2 regions of the Bradyrhizobium sp. SZCCHNR1098 genome follow, and region 2 is predicted to be linked to the other one. Evidence: riboswitches for the same ligand, from Rfam matches in the RefSeq annotation. Region 2 holds a riboswitch; the other holds the start of a gene.
The links. Region 2 has a riboswitch for cobalamin ahead of QX135_RS18015 (HupE/UreJ family protein). Riboswitches for the same ligand answer to the same signal wherever they lie in the genome.
Positions count from the first base shown of each region.

Region 1 (3,403 bases), on a different contig from region 2:
GGGAGGATGACAGCTGACGTGAGATCGAGGGCAGCGAGCAAACTGGATGAAGGAAGGTCTGTGACCTTATGAGATCATTAATCTTTCCGTTTCGCTGGCCTGTCGTCGCCGCGTCTGCGGGGAGGTCTTCGCATCTCATTCCATCGCCTGTCCGGCGAATCTCCGGAAGACCGGCTCCAGCTCGTCGTCCCCCTCTACGCGTATCGCCTTAATTTTCCGTATCCGTGTTTCTCCGGGGTACTACGTCCTCCGACCCTAACGCGTTGTTATCGCCCGTGCCGAAAACTGCTCCGGCCGAGAGCCTTGCAGCGGGATCACAAGCGCGTCGCTGTCGCTCCGGCCATCCGGACAAACGAGCGCGATCGTGTCACAGCCAGAACAGCTCCCGCCTTCAGAACACTCCATCATCACCGAGCTCGAAGAGGCCGTCCGCAGCGGCTCCTCGGCGAAGCGCGTCAACACGCTGCGCCAGGTCACCAATCTGTTCCTGCATGACGGCGAACGCCTCACCGAGGACCAGATCAAGGTGTTCGACAATGTGCTGTGCATGCTGGTCTCGCGAGTGGAGACCCGCGCGCGGGCCGAGCTCTCCAAGCATCTCGCGCCGGTCGACTACGCCCCCGTCGAATTGATCCAGCAGCTCGCCCGTGACGACGAAATCTCGGTGGCCGAGAGCGTGCTGATGCACTCGAGCCGGCTGACCGAGCATACGCTGGTCGAGGTCGCGGCGACCAAGGGCCAGGATCACCTGATGGCGATCTCCAGCCGTCCGCATCTGACCGAGGCGGTGACCGACATCATCGTCGACCGCGGCGAGCGCCGGGTCATCCGCAAGCTCGCCAACAACCAGACCGCGCGCTTCTCCGATACCGGCTATTCCGGGATGATGGCGCATGCCGCGGATGACGACGAGCTGTCCGAGATCATCGGGCTGCGCGTCGACCTGCCCACCAAGCACCTGCGCGACCTCTTGCGCCGCGCCACCGAAGCCGTGCGCGCCAAGCTGATGGCCTCGGCGCCGCCGGCGTTGCGGCAGGAGATCAAGAAGATCCTCAAGGCCATCGCGGACGTCGCGCGCAGCGACGGCGGCCTGGTCGGCCGCGACTTCACACTGGCCGAAGAGGCCGTCAAGCGCATGAAGGGGCTGAACGAGCTCAACGATGCCGCCATCGCCTTCTTCGCCGAGACCCGCCGCTTCGGCGAGGTTTCCGCCGCACTCGGCCTGCTCAACAACGTGCCGACCGAGATGATGGCCAAGGTGCTCGAGGGCCCGCGCACCGACATCGTGCTGATCCCCTGCCGTGCCGCCAGGCTGGCCTGGTCGGTGGTGGCGAAGATCCTGACCCACCGGCCGATCAAGCACGCCATCGACAGCAACACCCTGAAGCTCGCCGAGCGCGACTATGCCCGGCTGTCGCTCGACACCGCCCAGCGCACGCTGCGGTTCTGGATGGTGCACAACAAGGTCGAGAAGTGAGCGGGTGCTCACAAGACGCAATCCTCATCAGCAACGACTCGCGAGCCTCCTCATACTCCGCTGTCGTCCCTCCGAACGCAGGGACGACAGCTCTGGTTGTCGCAGGCGGCCGGGCATCATCAAGCCGACCGGCCAGCGTTATCGCCAGGAGATCACCGGGCGCCGGATTGACTTTGGTGCGCCCGCACTCCTACGGTGATCGTGACGGTGCCCCTCGACCGGGGCTCAAAAGGGAATGCGGTGCCGGATGCGTCTCGCAAGAGACGTGATCGAAGGCCGCAGCTGCCCCCGCAACTGTAAGCGGCGAATCTCGCGTCATAGGCCACTGGGAAATCTCGGTCCCGGGAAGGCGACGTGGAGGTGACGACCCGCGAGCCAGGAGACCTGCCGTCAGCCGTGGTCACACGCGAGGATGCCGGTCGGGGCGTTATTGGCATCGTTTTCAGGCAGGTCTGCAAAGGGCTGCGTGAGACCTCGTTCGCGGTGACGTGCCACTGACGTCATGCCGAGGTCACTCGTGTCTCCCATTCCCCATGCCAGGCGGCATCGCGCCGTTCTGTCGTCGTTCTGCGTCCTCTCGTCATTCGCCCTGCTCGGCCCCTCGCCCACGGCAGCGCAGCAATCCGCCTCCCCCGACCTTCTGCCCCCGGTTGAGGTCGACCCGCCGCGCGAGCCGATCGCCCAGAGACCAGCCATCGCCCGCAGAACCGGCAACGCCGCGCATCAGCAGATGCCGGTGGCAAAGCCGGCCGCGCCGGCAAGAGCGCCCGTCGCTGTCAGCCCGACCGGCGTCGTCACGTCAGTGGCCCACGTCGCGAATGCGATCACCGTGGTGACCGACAAGGATATCGCCGCGCAGCAGGCCCGCACCGTGCCGGACATCCTGAGCACGGTCCCCGGATTGAACATCGTGCAGGCCGGCGGCCCGGGCGGCCAGACCAACGTCTTCATGCGCGGCACCAATGCCAACCATACCAAGCTCATCATCGACGGCATCGACGCAGGCGACGTCACCAACGGCAATGGCGCGTTCGATTTCGCGCATCTGCTCGCCGCCGACATCCAGCAGCTCGAGGTGCTGCGCGGGCCGCAGAGCGGGCTGTACGGCTCCGATGCGATCGGCGGCGTCATCTCGATGGTCACGCGCAAGGGCGACGGACCGGCGCGGGCGACCGCCTCGGTCGAGAGCGGCTCGTTCAAGACCTTCAACCAGAGCGCGGGGCTGAGCGGCTCTCAGGACAATGTCAACTACGCAGTCAACGTCGCGCATCTGCACGCCGGTGACGTTCCGGTGACCCCGTGGCAATTGCTGCCTGCGGGGCAGAAGGCCATCGGCAACGCCTACGACAACGTCACCGCCTCGTCCAAGCTCGGCGTCGATCTCAACGAGGCCTGGACGCTCAATTCGGTGGTCCGCTACACTGACGCCACCCTGCTGTTCACCGGCGACAGCGGCTTTCCCAGCTTTCCCGACGCTGCCCAGAGCAACCACACCGTCCATCAACTGGCGACGCGCGAGGAAGCCGTATGGTCGCTGCTCGGCGGCCGCATCAGGAACTATTTCGGCGTCAACTATGTGAACAACTGGTCGTCCGATCTGACGGCCGGCAATCCCGTCGCCGCGGTCGCGACCGGCGAGCGCATCAAATATGACTGGCACGCGGTGACCGAGCTCGCCCCGCGCAACAACCTGATCGTCGGCCTGGAGCAGCAGACCGAACGGCTGAAGACCACCGACCTTTCAGCCGAGAACGGCAACAAGGCCGGCTTCGTCGAGCTGCAGACCGAGTTCGCCAGACGCTGGTTCGTCGTCGCGAGCCTGCGCAACGACGTCAACGACCAGTTCGGCGGCCATGGCACCTACCGGATCGCGCCGGCGGTGATCCTGCCGGTCACCGAGACCAAGCTGAAGGCGAGCTACGGCAC
Region 1 covers NZ_JAUEXY010000011.1:15,028-18,430, forward strand. Annotated here, with positions in the region: gene QX135_RS22510 (DUF2336 domain-containing protein) at 365-1,477, shown strand; cobalamin riboswitch at 1,666-1,884, shown strand; gene QX135_RS22515 (TonB-dependent receptor plug domain-containing protein) at 1,980-3,403, shown strand, end outside.
Region 1: it holds a riboswitch for cobalamin, as region 2 does, so the genes downstream of both, QX135_RS22515 (TonB-dependent receptor plug domain-containing protein) here and QX135_RS18015 (HupE/UreJ family protein) in region 2, are expected to answer to the same signal.

Region 2 (3,403 bases):
CGGGCGCTCGAACTGATGCTGGATGCGGTTGCCGACGGCCTGCACCAGGAGGCGCAGCGGCTTGCCGGCGACTTCCACGAACCCCTTCACGCGCAATACGTCATGCGCGTCGACGGCGGCCGCGATGCGGTCGACGAGCGCATCGGGCGAAGCCTGCGCCGGAACGTCGAGCACGAAACTCTCGAAATCGTCGTGGTCGTGCTCGGCCTCGTTGTCGTGATGTGACGGTCGGGCCGCGAGATCGTCCTCCGCTGCGGCACCGAGCCCGAGCAGAATTGAAGCCGACAGCCTGCCGTGCTCCGTCGCGATCACCTTGACGGCACGCTGCACCTTCGCCGTGATCTCGGCCGCGACATCCTTGCGCTGCTCCTCGCTCATCAGGTCGCTCTTGTTCATCACAACGAGATCGGCGCACAGCAGCTGGTCCTCGTAGACCTCCTCCAGCGGGTTGTCGTGATCGAGTGAAGCATCACTGGCGCGCTGCGCGGCGAGCGCTTCGGGATCGTCGGCGAAGCGTCCCGCGACCACCGCCGGGCCGTCGACGACCGCCACCACACCGTCGACGGTGACGCGCGTCGCGATCTCCGGCCAGTTGAAGGCCTGCACCAGCGGCTTCGGCAGCGCGAGCCCCGAGGTCTCGATCACGATATGCTCGGGCGGCTCCTTCTGATCCAGCAGGCTCCTGAGCGCGGGCACGAAATCATCGGCAACGGTGCAGCACAGACAGCCGTTCGACAGCTCGACGATGCGATCCTCCGGACAGTCCGGCACGCCGCAGCCTTTCAGGATGTCGCCGTCGATGCCGACATCGCCGAACTCGTTGACGATGATGGCGAGCCGGCGACCGTTCGCGGTCTCGATCAGGTTGCGCACCAGCGTGGTCTTGCCGGCGCCGAGGAAACCGGTGACGATGGTGCAAGGCGTCTTGGCGAACGACTTCGTCATGGCGATACGATCTCTCGTTTCAGCGTGGTGCTGACAGCGCGGGAACGCGCGCAACGGTGTTCTTGCGGATGTATTCGGGACGCTCGCGCCAGGCCGGCAGGCCGGCGTCATGGCGCTGATGCAGCTGCGCGAATGTCAGCACATCCTGAACATGCAGATCCGGATCGAGCGCGCCGAGCACGTAGGTCCATTTGCCCGGCGCCGTCACTGCAACCGTGCACGCACGATTGCAGTTGGACAGGCACTCGACGCCGACCACGGCGACACCGGCGCGCTGCGCGGTCGGCAACGTCTCGATCGCGGCGAGCAGACGGGCTCCGGCCCGCGGCTGATCAGGCGGCGTAGGTTCCGTCGCCTGCGAACGGCAGGTGACGCAGACGAACAGCGTCGTCTCACCAATCTCCGATGCGGTCATCAATCAGCCGATCACGCCGGCCGCCGTCGCCGCGGCGACCCCACCCACCAGCACGATGGCAGCGCCCGCGAGCCGCAGCGCCAGCGGTGCGGCCGCTTTGGCCTTCGCCGACAGCAGCCTGGTGCCGAGGAACGCGCCGGCGGCGATGATGGTCTGGATCACGAGCAGACCGACGAGATAGGCCCCGAGCGGGGTGTTCTCGGCCCCAACGATCGATTCACCCAGCGCATAGCCGTGGACGAGGCCGGTCACGGCGAACAGGCCGGCGACGGGCAGCACGCCGAAACGGCCACGCATCGCCACCACCAGCCCAACCACGGCGGTGGTCAGGCCGACCAGCAGCTCGGCAGCCGGGATGTTGGCCTTGGCCACGTGAAGACCGACGCCCGCGATCATCGCGGTGGTGAAGGCGAGCACCGGCGCGAAGCCGCGGCCCAGAAATGCTGCGACGATGCCCGCACCGACGATGGCGGCCAGATGGTCGATTCCGATCACAGGATGGCCGAGGCCGGACAGCAGGCCCTGCGCAAACGTCTGCGGCAGTTTGCCATCCATCATGTGATGCGCGAAGGCGGGATCGGCGGCGAGCAGCACCAGGCTCGCGGCTGCAAAGGTCGTGATACGGGTCAACTTCATGGCCGTCTCCGTCGCTTGCCGGCTCCCCCAGAGGACCGGACGATGCGCTGCATCCGACGGCATCCCGCCCATCCTGGCGGGATCAGAACCAGCATCGCGACTCCCCGCGCGACGGGTCGGCCAACAGCAATGTCGACGGCAGGTCTCCTGGCTCTCGGGTCACCGCATGAAGCCACCTTCCCGGTTTCCCAGTGGTGTCTTGGCCTCACACTCGCCGATTACAGTTGCGGGGGCAGCCACGGCCTTGGGTCAAGAACCCGCACCGTGTTCCCTAAATCTCTCCTTTCGGAGAACCGTCATCTGTTAGATACGGGTCGCGCCAAAGCCCGTCAATCGGAATCGTCCCCCATGGTCCCCGCCCGCCCGCATCCCGCCCTGCCGCGCCTCACCCTGGTGCTCGGCGGCGCGCGTTCCGGCAAGAGCCGTCATGCCGAGGCGCTCGTAACCGCCCTTCCCGCACCTTGGACCTATGTTGCGACCGCGCAGGCGTTCGACGATGAGATGAAGGACCGAATCGCGCAGCACAAAGCGCGCCGCACCGAGGGATGGCAGACGTTGGAGACCACGCATGATCTTGCAGGCCTGGTCCGTGCACGGGCAAATTCGAGCGCGCCGATGCTGATCGATTGCCTGACGCTGTGGCTCAGCAATGTGATGCTCGCCGACATGAACGTTCCGGCACGATGCGCCGAGCTGATCGAGGCGTTCAGGGACGCGCCTGGCCCCGTCGTTGCCGTGTCCAATGAGGTCGGACTGGGTATCGTGCCGGACAACGCGCTCGCGCGCGCCTTTCGCGATGCCCAGGGGCGACTGAACCAGGACGTCGCGGCCGTGGCGGATCGCGTGATCCTGATGGCGGCCGGCCTGCCGCTGACATTGAAGTAACGGGAAGGACATGCCGATGACCGAAAGCGCCGACGATTCACGCCACAAGGCGAAGATGGAGAACCGCAAGGCGGTGCAGGATGCCGAGGTCGCCTCCAAGACCGTCGAGAAGGGCCTGCTGATCGTTCACACCGGCAAGGGCAAGGGCAAATCGACGGCGGCCTGGGGCCTGATGCTGCGCGCACTCGGCCGCGGTTTTCGCATCGGCGTCGTGCAGTTCGGCAAGGGCGCGTGGGAAACCGGCGAGCGCAAGGCGATCGAGAAGTTCGGCGATCAGGTCTCCTGGCACACGCTCGGCGAGGGCTTCACCTGGGAAACGCAGGATCGCGCGCGCGACGTCGCCGCGGCCGAGCGCGCCTGGGCAAAGGCAAAGGAGCTGATGGCGGATCCGTCGATCCGGCTGCTCGTCCTCGATGAGCTCAACATCGCGCTGCGCTACGATCACCTTGATATCGCAGACGTCGTCGCCACGCTCGCAGGGCGCCGTCCCGATCTGCACGTCGTCGTCACCGGGCGCAACGC
Region 2 covers NZ_JAUEXY010000008.1:40,598-44,000, forward strand. Annotated here, with positions in the region: gene cobW (cobalamin biosynthesis protein CobW) at 1-945, opposite strand, end outside; gene QX135_RS18010 (DUF1636 domain-containing protein) at 965-1,360, opposite strand; gene QX135_RS18015 (HupE/UreJ family protein) at 1,364-1,996, opposite strand; cobalamin riboswitch at 2,116-2,309, opposite strand; gene cobU (bifunctional adenosylcobinamide kinase/adenosylcobinamide-phosphate guanylyltransferase) at 2,345-2,881, shown strand; gene cobO (cob(I)yrinic acid a,c-diamide adenosyltransferase) at 2,898-3,403, shown strand, end outside.